DNA from 2 places in the Kitasatospora sp. NPDC059648 genome. Region 2 is predicted to be linked to the other one. Evidence: riboswitches for the same ligand, from Rfam matches in the RefSeq annotation. Region 2 holds a riboswitch; the other holds the start of a gene.
The links. A riboswitch is a leader RNA that binds a small molecule or an ion and turns the genes downstream of it on or off. The one in region 2 is predicted to bind glycine.
Positions count from the first base shown of each region.

Region 1 (10,124 bases), on a different contig from region 2:
CACCCGGTCGGAGACGTGCCGGACCACCGAGAGGTCGTGCGCGATGATCAGGTAGGTCAGACCGAGCTCCTGCTGGAGGTCGTCCAGCAGGTTGACCACCTGCGCCTGGATCGACACGTCGAGCGCCGAGACCGGCTCGTCCGCGACGATCATCTTCGGCTTCAGCGCGAGCGCCCGGGCGATGCCGATGCGCTGCCGCTGGCCGCCGGAGAACTCGTGCGGGTAGCGGTTGTAGTGCTCGGGGCTGAGCCCGCACAGCTCCAGCAGGTCCTGGACGGCCTTCTTGACGCCACCCTCCGGCTGGACGCCCTGCAGCCTGAACGGCGCGCTGACGATGGTGCCGACGGTGTGCCGCGGGTTCAGCGAGGAGTACGGGTCCTGGAAGATCATCTGGATGTCGCGGCGCAGCGGCCGCATCGCGCCGACGCCCAGGTGGCTGATGTCGGTGCCCTCGAACTCGATCTTCCCGCCGGTGGGTTCGTCGAGCCGGGTGATCAGCCGCCCCATGGTGGACTTGCCGCAGCCGGACTCGCCGACGACGCCCAGCGTCTCACCGGCGTTGACGGTGAAGTCGATGCCGTCGACGGCCCGCACCGCGCCGGTCTGGCGCCGGAGCAGTCCGCCGCGGATCGGGAAGTGCCGGGTCAGGCCGGTCACCTTCAGCAACGGCTCGCGCTCGGGCGCGGGCGCCGGCGAAGGGATGGTGGCCCCCTGAGTGTCCGTCATCGGTTCTCTCCAGAATGGTGGTACGGGGCCGGGCTCACAGCCGGGGCGCGATCTCGTCGGCGAAGATGCGGTGCCGCTCGTCGGCCGGCAGGTGGCAGGCCGCGAGGTGCCCGGGCGCGGCCTCGGCCAGCACCGGGACCTCGCTCGTGGAGCGACCGCCGGTCAGGGCGGCGTACGGGCAGCGCGGGTGGAAGGCGCAGCCGGACGGCACGTTGATCAGGCTGGGCGGGGTGCCCTTCACCGGGACGAGCCGTTCCTGCAGTTCCCGGTCCAGTCGCGGCATCGATCCCAACAGGCCCCAGGTGTACGGGTGTTCGGGCGCGTCGAAGAGGCTCTCGGCGGGGCCGCGCTCGACGCACTTGCCGCCGTACATGACCAGGATGTCGTCGGCGAGCTCGGCGACCACCCCGAGGTCGTGGGTGATGATGATGACGGCGGAGCCGAACTCCTGCTGGAGGTCGCGGATGAGGTCCAGGATCTGCGCCTGGACGGTGACGTCCAGGGCGGTGGTGGGCTCGTCGGCGATCAGCAGCGAGGGGTCGTTGACCAGGGCCATGGCGATCATCGCGCGCTGGCGCATGCCGCCGGAGAACTGGTGCGGGTAGTCGTCCAGCCGGCGGTCGGGCTGCGGGATGCCGACCCGGTCGAGCATCTCGATCGCCCGGGCCCTGGCCTCCTTCTTGGTGGCCTTGGGGTGGTGCACCCGGTACGCCTCGATGATCTGGGCGCCGACCGTGTAGTACGGGTGCATCGCGGTCAGCGGGTCCTGGAAGATCATCGCCAGTTCGCGGCCGCGCAGTTGGCGCACCCGGTCCGGTCCGGCCGCGATCAGGTCCTCGCCGTCGAGCAGGATCTCGCCGCTGATCCGGGCCCGCTTGGAGCGGTGCAGGCCCATGATGCCGAGCGAGGTGACGGACTTCCCGGAGCCGGACTCGCCGACGATGCCCAGGGTGCGGCCCTTGTGCAGGTCGAAGCTGACCCCGTCCACCGAGCGGACCAGGCCGTCGTCGGTGTCGAAGTGGATCCGCAGGTCGCGGACGGACAGGAAGGGGTCTCCCAGAGGAGCGGGAGCGGCGTCCGCCGGGGTCTTCTGGAGGTCGGTCACGAGAGCCTCACGCGGGGGTCGACGAGGGCGTACAGGAGGTCGACCACGAGGTTGCAGGCGACGATGAAGAAGGCGGCGAGCAGCGTGACGCCGAGGACCTTGGGCAGGTCGTTGTCGCTGATCGCCTGGACGGCGAACTGGCCGACGCCGTTGAGCGAGAAGACCTGCTCGGTGATCAGCGCACCGCCGAGCAGCAGGCCGAGGTCCATGCCGAAGATGGTGACGATCGGGGTGAGCGCGGAGCGCAGTCCGTGCTTGACGACGACCTTGCGCTCGACCAGGCCCTTGGCCCGGGCGGTGCGGATGTAGTCCTCGCTCATCGTCTCCAGCATCCCGGCGCGGGTGAGGCGGGCGTAGAGCGCGGAGTAGAGGAAGGCCAGCGAGATCCACGGGAGGATCAGGTTGCGGGCCCACATCAGCGGGTCGTCCGTGAAGTTGACGTAGTGCAGGTTGTCCAGGATCGGCCACTCGTAGCTGAACACCGTCAGCAGCAGGGCGCCGGTGAAGAAGACCGGCAGCGAGACGCCCGCCAGGGCGACGCCCATGGAGAGCCGGTCGAAGACCGACCGCGGCTTGAGCGCGGAGATCACGCCGGTGGTGATGCCGGAGGCCAGCCAGAGCACCGCCGCGCCGATGGCGAGCGAGATGGTGACCGGGATCCGGCTGGTCATCTCCGGCCAGACCTCCAGGTGGTTCTTGAAGGAGTAGCCGAAGCAGGGCACGTGGCAGGTGGCCGGTTCCGGACCGAACTTGTACTCGGCGCCGCTGACCAGCGCCTTCAGGAAGTTCCAGTACTGGGTGTACAGCGGCTGGTCGAAGCCGAGGTTCTTCTTGACCGCCGCGATCGCCTCGGGCGACGGGTTCTTCCCGATGTACTGCGCGGCCAGCTGGTCGGTGGTCTCACCGGCGATGCGCGGGAGCAGGAAGAAGATCGCGAAGGTGACCGCGCTGACGACCAGCAGCAGCACCGCGGCCGCGAGGATCCTGCGAACGATGTAGGCAAACACAGTTGGGCGGCTCCGGCGGCCCGCCGCCGTCCGGGGTCTTCCGGACGGCGGCGGGCGCCGCTGCCTTCACCTGCCTTCAGGGATGCGGAGCCAGGCTCTTTACTTGGTGGTGCCGATGTTCAGGTAGTCGTACTCACCCGAGAAGGCCGGGGTGGACGCGACGTTGGTGGCGCTGTCCGAGCGGTACAGGAAGACCTTGAAGTCGGTCAGCGGGACGTACACCGCGGACTCCATGACCTTCTTGTCGATGTCGCCGTAGATCTTCTCGCGGGCGGCCTTGTCCGGGTTGACGGCGGCGTCGTCGATCATCTTGTTGACGGCCGGGTCGTTCAGCTGGGCCAGGTTGCTGTTGCCGGACGGCTTGATCGCGCGGCCGTCGACGATCTGCTGCAGGAAGCCGTAGCCGGTCGGCCAGTCGGCACCCCACTGCATCATCATCAGGCCGATGTTGTGGTCCTGGGTGAACTGCGGCGCACCGGCCGAGTCGGTCAGGTACTTGCCCTGCGGGAACTGCTGGATCTCGACGTTGATGCCGATGTTCTTCAGCTGCGCCTGGATCTGGGTGGCCGCGGCGACCTCGGTCGCGCGCTCGGTGCGGGCGGTCAGGACGGTGCTGAAGCCGCCGTCCTTCCCGCAGGCCTTCAGGGAGTCCTTGGCCTTGGCCTGGTCGCCCTTGTTGTCCTTGGTCTCGTACAGGTTGAAGTCCTGGTGGCCCGGGATGTCCGGCGGGAGCACGGTGTTGGCCACCTGGCCGCGGATCGGGCCGCCGAGCGCGGTCTGCACCGCGACCTTGTCGATCGCGTACTGGACGGCCTTGCGGCAGTCGACGTTGTCGAACGGCGCGACCTTGGTGTTGATCGCCATGTAGACCAGGCGGCCGCCGTAGGCGTTGTCGGTCTTGGCCTTGAGCTTCGGGTCGCGCAGGATCTGCGCCTGGGTCTGCGGGTCGACGCCGCCGCCCACCAGGTCGACCTGGGCGTTGCCGGCCAGCAGGTCCTTGTCGATGGTGGCCTGGTCGATGTTCATCTTGAGCACGATCTTGTCCGGCAGCTGCTTCCGGATCGGGTCGGTGCTCTTGTCCCAGTTGGTGTTCGGCACCAGGACGGCCTGCTTGCCGTCCTCGTAGGACTCGAACTTGTAGGTGCCCGAGGACACGATGTGCTTCACGTAGTCGGCACCGGTGTCCTTGGCCTGCGGGACCGGCGCGGTCTGCGGGGCGCTGACCAGGTAGTCGAAGTCGGCGAAGGGGTGCTGCAGGTGGAAGACGATCGTGGTGTCGTCCGGGGTCTCGATCGACTTCAGGTCGCCGGTCTTGTCCTTGTACGGGCCCTGGTACGGCGTCGGGTTGTCGACCAGCAGGTCGTGGAAGTACGTCGGGCCGTTGGAGTTCACCTCGGGCGCGTAGTTCGAGCGCTCCACGGCGTACTTGACGTCCTTGGAGGTGATCGGGGTGCCGTCGTCGTACTTCAGGCCCGCGCGCAGCTTGTACGTCCAGGTCAGGCCGTCCGCGCTGGGCTGGCCCATCGACTCGGCGAGGTCCGGGACCAGCTTGTTGCCGTCCGCGCCGGCGGCCGGGTTGAAGGTGGTCAGCGGGCGGCCGTACAGGCGCGAGAAGTTGTAGATGTACGCGTAGTAGGTGTTGCCCGGGTCGAGGGAGTCCGGGGTGCCCTTCATCTCGTAGGTGACCGTCCCGCCCTTCTTGTCCGAGGCGTTGACGATCTGCTTGGTGGCCGCGTCGGCACCGCCGCTCGCGTTGCTGGAGGAGGAAGAGGAGCTGTCGCCGCTCTTGGAGCTGGACGAGCAGCCGGTGACGACCAGGACCACGGCGGCGGCCGCGGCGGTCAGCGCGACGGTACGGGACCTACGCATGGGTGAGATCAACCCCTTGAGGTGTGGAGGAGGGAGATTACTGACGCCGAGTCAGTTGCTCTTGGGATCGAGGGCGTCACGCAGCCCGTCGCCGAGCAGGTTGAACGCGAGCACGGTGATGAAGATCGCCAGACCCGGGACCACCATGTACTGGGGGTCCACCTGGTAGTAGTTCTTCGCGTCGGCGAGCATGCCGCCCCAGGAGGACTGCGGGGGCTGGATGCCGACGCCGAGGAAGCTCAGACCGGCCTCGAAGAGGATGTTGGTCGGGATCAGCAGGGTCGAGTAGACCAGGATCGGGCCGACCAGGTTCGGCAGCAGCTCCTTGAACAGGATGAACGGGCCGCGGGCGCCGAGGCTGCGGGCCGCGTGGACGAACTCCCGCTCGCGCAGCGAGAGGGTCTGTCCGCGCACGATCCGGCCCATGTAGGGCCAGTTGAAGAAGCCGATCACGAAGATCAGCACCATGATGTGCAGCGGGAGGCCGTGCAGGCCGAACGCGCCGCCCTGGAGCGAGGCGGAGATCGCGATGGCGAACAGCAGCAGCGGGAACGCCAGGAAGACGTCCATCAACCGGCTGATCACGGTGTCCACCCAGCCGCCGTAGTAGCCGGCCATCACGCCGAGCACGGTGCCGAGGGTGTTGGACAGGACGGTCGCGCCGAAGGCGACCAGCAGGGAGACCCAGGAGCCGTCGACCACGCGGGCGAGCAGGTCGCGGCCCTGCAGCGGGTCGATGCCGAGCGGGTGGTCCGCGCTCATCCCGCCCCAGTCGCCGAGCGGGAGTCCACCGAGGTCGGCGTCCAGCAGGTCGGTGTTCGGCTGGTCGGGGTCGAGCCCGAACAAGGACTCCAGGGGTCCGGCCAGGACGGCCAGGAGGATCAGCAGGATCACCACGATGCCGCCGGCGACGGCGGCCTTGTCCCGCTTGAAGCGGGTCCAGGCGATCCGACCGAGGGAGCGGCCCTCGATCGTCTTGGCCGGGCTCGGGGAGGCGGGCGCCTCGGATTCGTTCCCGGCGGTTGTCATGGGTGCGGTCATGGTCAGTTGGTCCCCTCGCCGACGGTGGCCGGCCCACGGGTGCCGGGCGCCGGTTCGGCGGTACGGCTGCGGACGTGCGGAGGTGCTGGGTGCAGGTGTTCGCGGCAGTACGTCGTGCACGGGTACTGCCTCCACGCGGGATGGGCGTCGCGTGGATCGAGCGGTCGGCGTGCGCGTTCACCTTCGTGGGGTTTCCAGTACGCGCGATGCGTTGCGCAGAACTCTCTGCCATCCGAACTGGCTTGCGCCAGCCCTGACAACCGACAGATGCCCAACTGTGATCTGCCCGCATGCACCTCCCCGATCTTCGGCATATCCCTCTTCACATGGCTGTAACTGCCATGTCAAGATGTCCCGGCGCCGAGAACGGAAATTCGTCCCGAAAGCACCGAAGCCGACCTGATCAGGGATCAAGTCGGCTTCTAGGCAGGGGCTTTAACGAGACGTGTTTCGGCAATCAGCGGCCGGGGTATCCGGGCCACGGCTGGGGCTGCTGCCCCCAACCCGGCGCGGGCGGCTGGGTGCCGTAGGCATAACCGGGCATCGGCTGCCCGGGCATCGACTGGCCCGGGACCGGTCGGCCCGGCATCGACTGCCCCGGGTACGGCGGCGGCACCGGCGGGTACGGGCCCGTCGGCGGTCGGCCCGCCTCCCGGTCGAAGAACGGCCGTGCGTTGGCGCGCATCCACAGCGCCACCGGGTCGTACTCGTCCGACATGGCCACCGTGGAGACCGCGAGCCCCTCCGGGGCCACCGCGATCGCCCGTTGCATCAGCGCCCGCACCGCCTCCACCGCCGGCGGCGAACTCTCGTACAGGTCGAGACCGATCGCCAGGTACGGCTCCCCCACCGACGGCTGCACCCAGGCCCGGCGCAGCGCCCGGACCGCGCGCACCTCGCCCGCCTGCCGCTCCAGCAGCGCGAAGAACTGCTGGGCGTTCACCTGCGGCTCGCTCAGCTTCAGCGGACCGGCCGGCAGCCGGTCCAGGCCCGCGGCGATCCGCCGCAGGTCCGCCCACGGCACCCCGACCCCGCCGCCCGGCGCGTGCGGGTTGAGCCACAGGCCCCAGCGGGTGCGGTACAGCGAAGCGGCGATCTCCCGCCCGGAGATGACCTCGTGGGCCCGCGCCCAGCCGGAGGCCGTCAGCTGCTCGGGCGAGGTGACGGCCGGCGCGTAGCCGTGGCCGCCGATCTCCATGTTCCCGTACTGGGCGTCCGGACTGCCCGGGCTGCCGTGCCACAGCAGCATCCAGACCTGGCCCTCGGCCAGCGCGTGCAGCAGCCGCTCGTACGCGTCCCAGCGCTCCGGCGCGACCTCGCGCAGGGCCTGCTCCAACGCGCCCGGATCCGCGCCCGGGCGCCCGGCCGGTGCCTGGCCCCAAGGCCCCGGCACCCCGCCCGCTCCCGTTCCCGCACTCATGCGCCCACCTCGCCGCGCCTCTTTCCTGAACCCGCCGGCCCGTCAGCCGCCTGCACGCACCCTATGGCGCGGCACCGGCCACCGCCACGGCGACGTGCCTGTGAAGGATCCCCGCTCACACCCGCGAGTAGAAGGGCATGACCCGGGTCAGCAGCCACTCGACCACCGGGTCGTCGGCGAGGTCGAGCAGCACGAGGTGGACGCCGCCCGGCAGCGGCGCGGTTCCCAGCGCCCGCCCGAGCGCCTCGTTCACCGCTCCCGGGTCGGCCGGGGCCGCCGGATCCAGCTGGACGCCCACGAACATCACGGTCGGCTCGCCCTCGATGCTGGCCAGCGCCCGCCGTGCGGTCACGACGCCCGGCAGAGCCGACAGTTCGGCCCGGCAGGCGGCCAGGAAGTGCTCCGGGTCCTCGCCCGGCACCGGCTCGCGCAGCGCCACCCGGCCGCCGGTCGGCGCCTCCGGCTGCTGCTCCCAGCGCTCCTCCCGGGGGCCGCGGCGCAGCTCCGCCACGCCCTGCGGGGGCACCGGGATGCCCACCGCCGCCTCCGGGTTGACCGCGATGCCCACGCCCAGCGGCAGCCCGCGGGCGAACTCCCAGGCCGGCGCGATCGCGAAGGCCATCCCCGGTGCCTGCTGCAGGAACACCTCCTGCGAGGAGAACACCGGCACGTACGGGGCGCCGGCCAGCTCGACGGTCGGCAGGTCCAGCGACTGCCCGTTCGGGTCGCCCCCGGCCGGCAGCGGGATCCACACCTGGCTGCGGGCCAGCACCTCGATCACCCGCGGCGTCGCCCCCGGGTCGCCCAGCGCGGCCGTCAGCACCTGCTCCAGCTCGTTCGCCGGCCACGTGCCGCCCGACGGCGCCGTCCGCGGCCCGTCCCACCCCTGCTGCTGCTCCACCGGGTACCCCATGCGCCGCCGTCCGCCCTCGTGCCGGGTCGGCCGCCCACTGCTGCGCCGACGCGGAGAAGTTTAGGGCTCGGCTTCGAACTCGCGTCGTCCCCCCGGAGGGCGCCCCGCAGCGTGCGACGGGGCGCGCCGTGGCACGTGACCGGGCGCCCCGCGCCGTGTGACCGGGTCCCCTCTCCCCTCCTCCGCGCGGACGTGCCATGATGTGCGCGTCCGACGGCATGCGCCGCGGGCCCCCACAACTCCACACCGGCCGCTCGAACCCGCGCGGGAGAGCCCGGAGTGCCCCTCAGGAGGCACGGCCGGCGCCGAAGGAGCAAGTCCTCCCCGGAATCTCTCAGGCCCCCCTACCGCGCGGGTTAGGCACATCTGGAAAGCGGCGCACGGCCCTGTCGCGCGCCCACCCACGGTGCAAGCCGCCGTCCTGTCCCCGATGCTGGAACCAGCTGATGCTGGCACCAGCTGCGGGCAGGTGGGCGGTGAAGCTCTCAGGTTCGACGACAGATGGGGAGACCCACGCCGCCGCATGCCCGCGCGCAGGGTCGGTCCCCGAGCGGATCCGGTCCCGGCGCGCGCACCCCTGAGTGCCCCGACCGAGGAGTTCCTGGCCATGTCGTCCCTCCGCCTCACCGCGCTCGACGCGCTGCACCGCGCCCTCGGCGCGACCATGACCGACTTCGCCGGCTGGGACATGCCGCTGCGCTACGGCAGCGAGCGCGAGGAGCACCTCGCCGTCCGCACCAAGGCCGGCCTGTTCGACCTCTCGCACATGGGCGAGATCACCGTCACCGGCCCGCAGGCCGGCGAGATGCTGGACCACGCCCTGGTCGGCTTCGTCTCCGCGCTCGGCGTGCTGCGCGCCCGCTACACCATGATCTGCGCCGAGGACGGCGGCATCCTGGACGACCTGATCGTCTACCGCCTGCGCGAGGACGCCTTCCTGGTGGTCGCCAACGCCTCCAACGCCCAGCTTGTGCTGGACGAGCTGATCGCCCGCGCCAAGGGCTTCGACGCCGTCGTCACCGACGACCGCGACACCTACGCGCTGATCGCCGTCCAGGGCCCGGAGGCCACCGCCATCCTGGCGAAGACCACCGACGCCGACCTGCCCGGCCTGAAGTACTACGCGATCCTCCCGGCGAAGGTGGCCGGCCGCGAGGTGCTGCTGGCCCGCACCGGCTACACCGGCGAGGACGGCTTCGAGATCTTCTGCCACCCGGTCGACGCCGAGCCGGTCTGGCAGGCGCTGACCGCCGCGGGCGAGGGCCACGGCCTGGTCCCGTGCGGCCTGTCCTGCCGCGACACGCTGCGCCTGGAGGCGGGCATGCCGCTGTACGGGCACGAGCTGTCCACCGACCTGACCCCGTTCGACGCGGGCCTGGGCCGGGTCGTCCGCTTCGACAAGACCACCAACGGCGGCGCGTTCGTCGGCCGCAAGGCGCTGGAGCAGGCCGCCGCCGCGGCCGAGACCAACCCGCCGAAGGTGCTGGTCGGCCTGGTCTCCGAGGGCAAGCGCGTGCCGCGCGCCGAGTACACGGTGGTCTCCGCCGACGGCGCCCCGATCGGCCGGATCACCTCCGGCGCGCCGTCCCCGACGCTGGGGAAGCCGATCGCGATGGCCTACGTCGACGCGGCCCACGCCGAGCCGGGCACCACCGTCGCGGTGGACGTGCGCGGCAAGCACGAGCCCGTCCAGGTCGTGGCGCTGCCGTTCTACAAGCGCGCCCGCTGAGGCCTCGCAGGACCCCTCGATTTCCCATACACGCACGTCGGAGCCGTCCGTGCGGCGGCCCGCTGCGTCGTACCCGCTTCCCATCCTGGAGAATGACGCCATGAGCAACCCCCAGCACCTGCAGTACACCAAGGAGCACGAGTGGCTGACCGCCCCCGTGGAAGGTGTCTCCACGGTCGGCATCACCAAGCACGCCGCCGACGCGCTCGGTGACATCGTCTACGTGCAGCTGCCCGAGGTCGGCGACACCGTGACCGCCGGCGAGACCTGCGGCGAGCTGGAGTCCACCAAGTCGGTCAGCGACCTGTACTCCC
Region 1 covers NZ_JBHWDU010000011.1:448-10,571, forward strand. The annotation lists gene ACFV1W_RS09565 (ABC transporter ATP-binding protein) at 1-726, opposite strand, end outside; gene ACFV1W_RS09570 (ABC transporter ATP-binding protein) at 761-1,831, opposite strand; gene ACFV1W_RS09575 (ABC transporter permease) at 1,828-2,838, opposite strand; gene ACFV1W_RS09580 (ABC transporter substrate-binding protein) at 2,938-4,707, opposite strand; gene ACFV1W_RS09585 (ABC transporter permease) at 4,759-5,748, opposite strand; gene ACFV1W_RS09590 (enhanced serine sensitivity protein SseB C-terminal domain-containing protein) at 6,206-7,168, opposite strand; gene ACFV1W_RS09595 (enhanced serine sensitivity protein SseB C-terminal domain-containing protein) at 7,284-8,081, opposite strand; glycine riboswitch at 8,337-8,441, shown strand; gene gcvT (glycine cleavage system aminomethyltransferase GcvT) at 8,689-9,810, shown strand; gene gcvH (glycine cleavage system protein GcvH) at 9,911-10,124, shown strand, end outside.
Region 1: another riboswitch for glycine. It lies ahead of gcvT (glycine cleavage system aminomethyltransferase GcvT); the one in region 2 lies ahead of gcvP (aminomethyl-transferring glycine dehydrogenase).

Region 2 (10,124 bases):
AGCACCCGCAGCGCGGCGCCCTCGCGCACCAGCAGGTAGCCGACCAGCACCACCGGCATCAGCCCGCGCCCGATGTAGTACAGCTGCCACACCAGGTCCAGCCAGGGGCGCCCGGGCGCCCGCGAGCCGTTCAGCGTGGCGACCTGCTGGCCGAGCTGGAGCGGTTCGGTGAGCGAGCCCGCGAAGCTGATCAGCGCGCTGATCCCGCTGGCCCCGAGGGACAGGCCGAGGACGATCAGCAGTTCCGCGCCGAGCAGCCGTCGGGTGGGTTCCGCGGTCTCCGGCACGGTCGGGCTGGTTGTCACGGGTGCTCCATCGAACGGACGATCGCTCCGGCGGTCGGCCGACGACCGGAGCGATCATCCTGACACAGCGGGCGGAGCCGTCAGCCGACCGGCCAGGTGTGCACCGGCTCACCGCCGCGCATGTGCTCGGCGTAGCGCCTGGTCATCGCGGCGAGCGCGGCCGGGCGGTCCATGCCGTACTGCTCGCGCAGCCGGTGGAAGGTCGCGCTCTGCCAGGCGGCGCCGTTGGTGCGGCGCAGGCAGCGCTGCTCGATGATCCCCAGGTAGCGGTCCCGGTCGGCGGGCTCCACGCCCCACTCGTCCAGCCCCTGGTGGGCCATCGGCAGCAGCTCGTCGAGGACCAGGTCGACCGCCGACACCGTCTGCAGCCCGCCGCCGCGGCCCGCGCGGCCTGGGCGCGGCCACTGGAACACCGCGTCGATGCCGTACCGGGCGCCCTGCCGGAAGTTCTCGTCCGCCCGCTCGAACGGCAGCCGGGTCCAGACCGGCCGGGGCTGCTCGGCTAGTACCCGCACCAGCCCGTAGTAGAAGGCGGCGTTGGCCAGGGTGTCGGCCACCGTCGGACCGGCCGGCAGCGCCCGGTTCTCCACCCGCAGGTGCGCGACCCCGCCGGCGACGTCGTACACCGGCCGGTTCCAGCGGTAGATGGTGCCGTTGTGCAGCCGCATCTCGGCGAGCCTGGGCGCGCCGCCGGAGGCCAGCACCTTGAGCGGGTCCTCGTCGTCGCAGATCGGCAGCAGCGCGGGGAAGTAGCGCAGGTTCTCCTCGAACAGGTCGTACGCCGAGTCCACCCAGCGCTCCCCGAACCAGGTGATCGGGCGCACGCCCTGGGCCTTGAGCTCCGCCGAACGGGTGTCACAGGCCTGCTGGAACAGCACCGGGCGGGTCTCCCGCCACAGCTCCCGCCCGAACAGGAACGGGGAGTTCGCGCCGAGCGCCAGCTGCGGACCGCAGATCGCCTGGGCGGCGTTCCACACCGAGGAGAACCGCTCAGGCGTCACCTGGAGGTGCAGCTGCAGCGAGGTCGCGGCGGCCTCGGCCACCATGGTGACGGACTCCAGCTGGAGGTGTTCGACGCCCTCGATGTCCAGGGCGATGTCCTCCCCCCGGGCGGCCAGGATCTGGTCGCTGAGCAGGCTGTAGCGCTGGTTGTGGCTCATCGCGTCGAGCCCGGTGTGGTCGTTCTCCAGGGTCGGCAGGATGCCCACCATGACGATCCGGGCGCCGGCCTCGGCCGCCTGCCGGTCGGCGTAGCGCAGCCCGGTGTCGATCTCCTCGCGCAGTTCCTCGAACACGTGCCCGCACAGCCGGTGCGGCACGATGTTGACCTCGATGTTGAACCGGCCCAGCTCGGTCTGGAAGTCGCTGGAGCCGATCGCGCTCAGCACCTGGGCGTTGCGCATCACCGGCAGGCCCTGCTCGTCGGCCAGGTTGAGCTCGATCTCCAGGCCCATCACCGCCCGCGGGCGGTCGAAGCGGTCCTCGCGCAGCATCCGCCCGAGCGCGTCCAGACAGGCCTGGAGCTTGAGCCGGTACTGCTGCCGGTCCGCCAGGTCCGCCCGAGTCGCCACGACCTTCTCGCCCACGGTCCCCTCCTCCTGAGACACCCGGCCGGTCGACCGTGCCAGCATCATGCCCACCTCGAAGATCGATACCCGAATGCTTGTACTGGCTTGCAATGCAAGGCATCTGACGGAAATTCAGGCCATCTGTAGACTTGCCCGGCGCCACGGCCTGTGATAAACAGATCACCCTGCGCATTTGTTCGATGAGTTCGCTGAGTTCGCACTGCGCTCCGGCCGGTCCGTTCCCCGCCCCGAGGCCCTCGTCGTGGGCGGCGGCCGCGCCGGCGCCGCGATCCTGCACAACCGGACAAGGCCGGCCCCCGTCAGCGAAGACGCACCGCGCCGCGCCGGTATGCCGCACTCGCACGCCGATCTCGCTTGGAGAGGCGGACCCCGCCATGACCCTGCAGACCCCCCAGCCCCCTCCGAGTGCCCTGCGCGCGGTCCTGGGCGCACTCGACTCGGAGACCGCGCTGCGCCAGCCCGCCGCCGCAGCGCTCCGCCATCCGACCGGTCCACTGCTCCCCGCGCACCCGCTCGCGGTGCACGTCCTGGACGGCCCCCATCCGGAACTGCCCGCCGCCCGCCGGACCGGCTGGCGCTTCCTGATCAAGGACGGTCCCGAAGTGGCCGCCGCCGCCGAGGTGGTGCAGAGCGCGGAGGGACACACCTTCTCCCACTTCACCGCCGGCCCGTACCTCTCCTCCACCGTCCGGGCGCTGCGCGAGGCCTGGCAGCTCGCCCAGGGTTCCCGCTCCCGCCGCCAACCCCGGCTGCTCACCTTCCCGGGCCAGTACGCCACGGCGCTCTGGCTGCACAGCCCCGACGCCGGCCCGTCCGCCGACCTGTTGATCCCGCTGGCCCCGGCCCCGCTCGGCGTCACCGCGCACCGCGCCTACCCGGCCGCCGAGCTGCTCCCGCTGCTCGTCCGCGCCCCGCTCGCCGGACCGCCGCCGCTGCTGCTCGGCTCCTCCTGACCCGGCCGGGAGCCGAAGCACCACACCGCCGCCGGGCCACCTCGCCCGGCGGCCCTTCGCCGTGCGCTCCGACGCCCGGGGACGGCCACACCCGAACGGCTACCACCCGGTCGGGCTGCCCGCCATGGCCCTACCGGGCCATGCGCCGGCTGACCCAGCGGCGCGTCCCTTCCCCGGGACGCCACCTGAACGGGTGATCTCTGCCCGGGAGTTGTGGCGCATGTCACGAAATCCCTGCGCGCACGTCCTCGGATGCCGACACTGGGAACCAGCGTGGAAGGACCACCTGTCCTACCCACTTGAGCGCCGGTCCACACCTGGTCGGCGCGCGGACAGGATCCGACCACCGCGGCGGCTCCGGACGGCTCGACCTCCGGTGACCGCACCACGGGGAGGATCGCAGAGCGAAGCGAGGGTACGCGTATGTGCCAGCACCGTCCTGAATGCCCGACGGCCGAGTCCGAGGACCGCGAAGCGGCCGTGCCGGTGGCCTGCCACCCGGAGCAGGGCTGGAGCCTGCTCTGCAACGGCGTCGTCCTGTTCGAGGACACCGGAGAGCTGCTGCCGGACGGCCGGGTGATCGCCCCGCGCCGCCCCGTCGCCCACGCGGCCTGAGCCCACGCGGCCCGACCCCGTACGGCCGGAACCGTACGGCCCGGGACCGCCCGGCGGGGCAGCCGCCGATTCGACCGCACGCGGCTCCGCGCAGGGGGCGACGCAAAAGGGCAGGGCCCCAGCGGAAACGTTCCGCCGGAGCCCTGCCCCGTGTCCGTCCGACCGGGATCAGACGCCGTACTCGTCCAGCGGCGGGCACGAGCAGACCAGGTTGCGGTCGCCGTACGCGCCGTCGATCCGGCTCACCGGCGGCCAGTACTTGTCCGCCGGGTTGACGCCCGCCGGGAAGACCGCCTCCTGCCGCGAGTAGCCGTGCGCCCAGTCGCCGGCCAGGGCGGCGGCGGTGTGCGGGGCGTTGCGCAGCGGGTTGTCGTCGGCGGCCCACTCGCCCGAGCCGACCTTGTCGATCTCGCCGCGGATCTCGATCATCGCGTCGCAGAACCGGTCGATCTCGTGCAGGTCCTCGGACTCGGTCGGCTCGATCATCAGCGTGCCGGCCACCGGGAAGGACATCGTCGGCGCGTGGAAGCCGTAGTCGATCAGGCGCTTGGCGATGTCGTCCACCGTCACGCCCGTCTCCTTGGTCAGCGGGCGCAGGTCGATGATGCACTCGTGCGCGACCAGCCCGCCCGGGCCGGTGTAGAGCACCGGGAAGTGCGGGGCCAGGCGCTTGGCGATGTAGTTGGCGTTCAGCACCGCGACCTGGGTCGCGCGCTTGAGGCCCTCGCCGCCCATCAGCCGGACGTACGCCCAGGAGATCGGCAGGATCGCCGCCGAGCCCCACGGCGCGGCCGAGATCGGGCCGACACCGGTGGCCGGGCCGGCCTCCTCCTGCAGCGGGTGGTTCGGCAGGTACGGCGCCAGGTGGGCGCGCACCGCGACCGGGCCGACGCCCGGGCCGCCGCCGCCGTGCGGGATGCAGAAGGTCTTGTGCAGGTTCAGGTGCGAGACGTCCGCGCCGAACTTGCCCGGCTTGGCCAGACCGACCAGGGCGTTCAGGTTGGCGCCGTCCACGTAGACCTGGCCGCCGGCCTCGTGCACCAGGGCACAGATGTCGGTGATCTGGGTCTCGTACACACCGTGGGTCGACGGGTAGGTGACCATCAGCACCGAGAGGTTGTCGCGGTGCTGCTCGATCTTGGCCTTCAGGTCCTCGACGTCCACGTCGCCGTCGACCAGGGTCTTCACCACGACCACGCGCATGCCGGCCATCACCGCGGAGGCGGCGTTGGTGCCGTGCGCCGAGGACGGGATCAGGCAGACGTCGCGCTGGGCGTCGCCGTTGGCGTGGTGGTAGGCGCGGACGGCCAGCAGGCCGGCCAGCTCGCCCTGGGAACCCGCGTTCGGCTGGATCGAGACGGCGTCGTAGCCGGTGACCTCGACCAGCTGCTGCTCCAGGTGGCGGATCAGGGTCAGGAAGCCCGCGGCCTGGTCGACCGGCGCGAAGGGGTGCAGCTGGCCGAACTCCGGCCAGGTCACCGCCTCCATCTCGGTGGTGGCGTTGAGCTTCATGGTGCACGAGCCCAGCGGGATCATGCCGCGGTCCAGCGCGTAGTCCCGGTCCGACAGGCGGCGCAGGTAGCGCAGCATGGCGGTCTCCGAGCGGTGGCTGTGGAAGACCGGGTGGGTCAGGTATTCGTCCTCGCGCAGCAGCGCGGCCGGCAGCGTCTCGGCGGCCTCGGCCACCTCGACGGCGGGGACGCCGAAGGCGGCCCAGACACCGGCCAGGTGCTCGCGGGTGGTGGTCTCGTCGGTGGAGACCGAGATCCGGTCCTCGCCGTCCTGGTACACGTTGATGCCGTTGGCACGGGCGGCGGCGGCGATCTCGGCGGCGCGGCCCGGGACGACGGCGGTGACGGTGTCGAAGAACTCGCCGTGCAGCAGCTCGACGCCGCCGGCCCGCAGGCCCTCGGCGAGGGCGGCGGCGTAGCGGTGGGTGCGGCGGGCGATGTCGGCCAGGCCGTCCGGACCGTGGTAGACGGCGTACATCGACGCCATCACGGCGAGCAGCACCTGGGCGGTGCAGATGTTGCTGGTGGCCTTCTCTCGACGGATGTGCTGCTCGCGGGTCTGCAGCGCCAGGCGGTAGGCGCGGTTGCCGTCGGCGTCGACGGAGACGCCGACCAGGCGGCCGGGCAGCGAGCGGGCGAACTCGGCGCGCACCGACAGGTAGCCGGCGTGCGGGCCGCCGAAGCCCATCGGCACCCCGAAGCGCTGCGAGGTGCCGCAGGCGATGTCGGCGCCCAGCGAGCCCGGGGACTTGAGCAGGGTGAGCGCCAGCAGGTCGGCGGCGACGGCGACGATCGCGCCCAGGCCGTGCGCCTGCTCGATCACCGGGGCGAGGTCGCGGACCACACCGGTGGCGCCCGGGTACTGCAGCAGCACGCCGAAGACGCCGCGCCCGGCGATCTCGGCCGGGATGCCCTCGGACAGGTCGGCGACGACGACCTCGACACCGGTCGGCACGGCGCGGGTGTTGATCACCGCGATGGTCTGCGGCAGGGTCTCGGCGTCGACCAGGAAGACGCCGCCCTTGACCTTGGTGACGCGGCGGGCCAGCGCCATGGCCTCGGCGGCCGCGGTGCCCTCGTCCAGCAGCGAGGAGCCGGAGGTGGGCAGACCGGTCAGGTCGGAGACCAGGGTCTGGAAGTTGAGCAGTGCCTCCAGGCGACCCTGCGAGATCTCCGGCTGGTACGGGGTGTAGGCGGTGTACCAGGCCGGGTTCTCCATGACGTTGCGCAGGATCACCGGCGGGGTGAAGGTGCCGTAGTAGCCCAGGCCGATCATCGGCTGGAGGACCTGGTTGCGGCTCGCCAGCTCGCGCAGCTCGGCGAGGACCTGGGCCTCGCTGCGGCCGGCGGGCAGGTCCAGGGCGGTGATGGAGCGGATGGCCTCGGGAACGGCCGTGGCGGCGAGCTCGTCCAGCGAGCCGTAGCCGACGGACGCCAGCATCTTCTCCTGGGCGGCGGCATCGGGGCCGATGTGGCGGTTCTCGAAGGGGCTGGCCAGCTCAAGCTCGGTGAGGGTCGAGGCGCCGGTGGGGCGTCCCGCGTTCGGCTGGGCGTTCATGGTGGTCGAGGCCTCCTGGTCACGGACCGGCGGGGGTGCGCACGCCGGCCGGCCAACGCCGCTGCGGACAGCGGACCGGCCTGGGCGGACGGACCCGAAAGGCCTCCCCCTCTGTCATCGGGACCTGAGAGCTTCGCCCGCACGTCGCGCTGTGGCGCTCCGTCGGCTTGCACCGTCGGTGAGGGTGGTGACGCCGGCTCCCGCGCCGGCGGTCCTGCCCTGCTTTCCAGAGTGACCTATCCCGCACGGTACGGATGCCTGAGAGATTCCGGGGAGGAGTTGCTCCTTCGGCGCCTCGACCAGCGGTTTTCGCTGTCGGGGACTCTCCCGAGCGGGCTCGGCGGTCGCCGCCCAGGGTACCAGCGGGAAGCCTTCCGATCACGGGTGCGTCGGGTCACTTCGGGTCTACGCGCGTCCCCCGGACGGCCCAGCGCCGACCCGTCCGGCCGCACCCCGGTCGCGGGGGTCCGATTCATGGCTTTTCGTGTGAAGTGGCGGACGGGACGGGTGCCCCGGCCGCCGATCTGCGGGAGTTCCGCAGGCGCAGCGCACTGGAGGAAAGCGTGCAGACCGACATCGACCCCCGCGACCTCATCGGCCACAAGGCGGTCGACCGCAACGGAGACAAGATCGGCACGATCGACGAGGTGTACCTGGACGACGCCACCGGGCAGCCCGAGTGGGCGGCCGTCCGCACCGGCATCTTCGGCCGGGACGCCTTCGTCCCGCTCACCACGAGCGAGTTCTCCGGCGACGAGCTCCTGGTGCCGTACGACAAGTCGCTGGTCAAAGACTCGCCGGACTTCGGCGTCGGCCAGCACCTGTCGCCCGCCCAGGAGCTCCAGCTCTACCGCTACTACGGCCTCGACACCCCGATGGACGGCCGCCCGACCGCCGACGAGCCCGACAGCGCCGCCCGGCCCGACCTCGATTTCGGCACCACCTCGGCCGCCCGGCCCGACCTCGGCTTCGGCACCACCTCGGCCGCCCGGCCCGGCCTCGGCTTCGGCACCACCTCGGCCGCCCGGCCCGACCTCGGCTTCGGCACCACCTCGGCCGCCCCGGCCGCCGAACCGCGCGCCTACCGCTCTCCCGACCCCGACACCACGATGACCGCCACGACCACCGCCACCAGCACCGCCTCGGAGGCTCACGTGCGATCCCCCAGCACCCCCGGGTCGGCCCCCGCCCACGCCGTCGAGCCGGAGCCGCACCCCGCCCCGGCCGCGGCCCCCCAGGTCGCGGCCGCCCCCGGCCGGGGCGACCCCTCCGCCCCGGCCCACAGCGCCCCCGGCCGGGGCGACCCCTCCGCCCCGGCCCACAGCGCCCCCGTCGCGGCCGACACCTCCGCCCCGGCCCACAGCGCCCCCGTGGAGATCACCTGCCGCGAGGAGCGGCTGGACATCACCACCGAGTGGCACGTCCTGGGCACTGCGAAGCTGCGCAAGTACGTGACCAGCGAGCGGGTCGAGCGCCGCGTCCCGGTGGTCCGCGAGCGGGTCCGGGTGGAGCGGATGCCGGTCAGCGAGGCCGAGCGCGCCTCGCTCACCGAGAGGGAGGTCGCCGAGGCGGTGGAAGAGGTCACCCTCCGTGAGGAACGGCCGGTGGTCCGCAAGTACCTCGCCCCGATCGAGCGGGTCCGCCTGGTGGTCGAGCGCTACACCGAGGAGGAGGTGATCCGGGATGAGCTCCGCCGCGAGAACGTCGAAATCCACGACACCACCGCCGCGGCCGTCGCCGCACCGACCCCGACGAACGGCTCGACGCCCCCGGCCTCCGACGGCACCCGCCCCGCCGCCCTGCGTCCCCTGGTCTGATCGCACCGCCCCGACCAGCACTGCCGATGGGCCCCGGACCCCGGTCCGGGGCCCTCGCGCACCCACGACCGGGCCGCTCCACCGCAGGCGAACGTTCACCTTTGCCAAACCTTAACCGCTCGATATTTGACACTCTGAAGTATCTACCGGCAGAGTTACTTCAGATCATTCACTATGTACGGGAGGAAGCAACCGTGAGTGAGGCACCCAAGCCCACCACCGCGGCCGAGAAGCAGAGCAACGCCCGGGTCCTGCCGGCCCTCATCCTGGCGATGCTGTCGTTCAGCGTGGTGCAGACCGCGGTGGTCCCGATCCTGCCGTCGCTGGCCAAGGAACTGGACGTCTCCGGCTCCAACATCACCTGGCTGATGACCGCCAACCTGCTGTCCGCCGCCGTGCTGACTCCCCTGCTGGGCCGCTTCGGCGACCTCCGGGGCCGCAAGCCCATGCTGCTGATCTCGCTGGCCGGTCTGGTCGCCGGTTCGGCCCTGGCGGTCAGCACCCACTCCTTCACCTGGCTGGTCGTCGCCCGCGTCCTCCAGGGCGCCGGCGGTGGCGTGATGCCGCTGGCGATCAGCATCGTCCGCGACGAGCTGCCCAAGCAGAAGGTGACCGGCGGCGTCGCCGCCATCAGCGCCTCGATGGGCGTCGGCTCCGGCCTCGGCCTGGTCGCCACCGGCCTGCTGCTGGAGCACTGGAACTACAAGTCCATCTTCTGGATGGGTCTGATCTTCGGCCTGATCGCGGTCGCCCTGGTCGCCTTCCGCGTCCCGACCGACCCGGTGACCGACAAGGAGGGCGGCGCCGACCCGCTCGGTGCCCTCGCCCTGGCCGCCTGGCTCTCCGCCCTCCTGGTCGCGGTCAGCCAGGGCAACCACTGGGGCTGGACCTCCACCAAGACCCTCGGCCTGTTCGCCGTCGCCGCCGTGGTGGCCCTGGTCTGGGGCGTCATCGAGACCAAGGTCTCGCACCCGCTGGTCGACCTGAAGATGATGTCCCGCCCGGCCGTCGCCTTCACCAACCTGGCCGGCCTGCTCATCGGCTTCGGCATGTACGGCTCGTTCATGGTCATCAGCAACTTCTCCCAGACCCCGGAGAAGCTGGCCCACTACGGCTTCACCGCGACCGTCCTGCACGCCGGCGTGATGCTGCTGCCGTCCGCCATCGGCTCGATGGTGGCCGCCCCGGTCGGCGCCCTGCTGATCGCCCGCCGCGGCCCGCGCCTGCCCCTGGTCCTCGGTGGCGTCCTGGGCGCGGTCGCGATGGCCTACCTGGCTCTGCGGCACAGCCACGAGGGCGACATCTACACCGCCTCCGCCATCTTCGGCCTCGGCATCGGCCTCGCCTTCGCCGCGATGCCGGCCTTCATCAACGGCGCCGTCCCGGTCGAGCAGAGCGGCATCGCCAACGGCATGAACTCCGTGCTGCGCACCGTCGGCGGCGCGATAGGCACCGCCGTGATGACCGCCATCCTGACCGGCGACACCATGAAGCTCCCGATCAAGATCCAGGTGCTGCTGCCCACCCTGGACGCCTACAAGCACGCGTTCTGGACCACGGCCGTCGTCTGCATCATCGCCGGCGCCGTCCCCTTCCTGATCCGCACCGCCAAGCCGGCCACGGCCGTCGCCGACGGCTCGGCCCGGCAGGACTCCAGCCCCGAGCTGGCCAAGACCGACGCCTGACGAGGCGTCCGGCCCGCGCGCTCAGGGACAGGACGCGCGGGCCCGGCCTCCGCTCGGTCGCGAGGGCATCACGACCGTCCGGAGTCCGGCA
Region 2 covers NZ_JBHWDU010000007.1:12,064-22,187, reverse strand. The annotation lists gene ACFV1W_RS06685 (CPBP family intramembrane glutamic endopeptidase) at 1-305, opposite strand, end outside; gene ACFV1W_RS06680 (glutamate--cysteine ligase) at 386-1,891, opposite strand; gene ACFV1W_RS06675 (hypothetical protein) at 2,269-2,847, shown strand; gene ACFV1W_RS06670 (DUF5999 family protein) at 3,271-3,462, shown strand; gene gcvP (aminomethyl-transferring glycine dehydrogenase) at 3,631-6,531, opposite strand; glycine riboswitch at 6,768-6,871, opposite strand; partial or broken gene ACFV1W_RS06660 (PRC-barrel domain-containing protein) at 7,095-7,469, shown strand; gene ACFV1W_RS06655 (YsnF/AvaK domain-containing protein) at 7,641-8,348, shown strand; gene ACFV1W_RS06650 (MFS transporter) at 8,543-10,033, shown strand.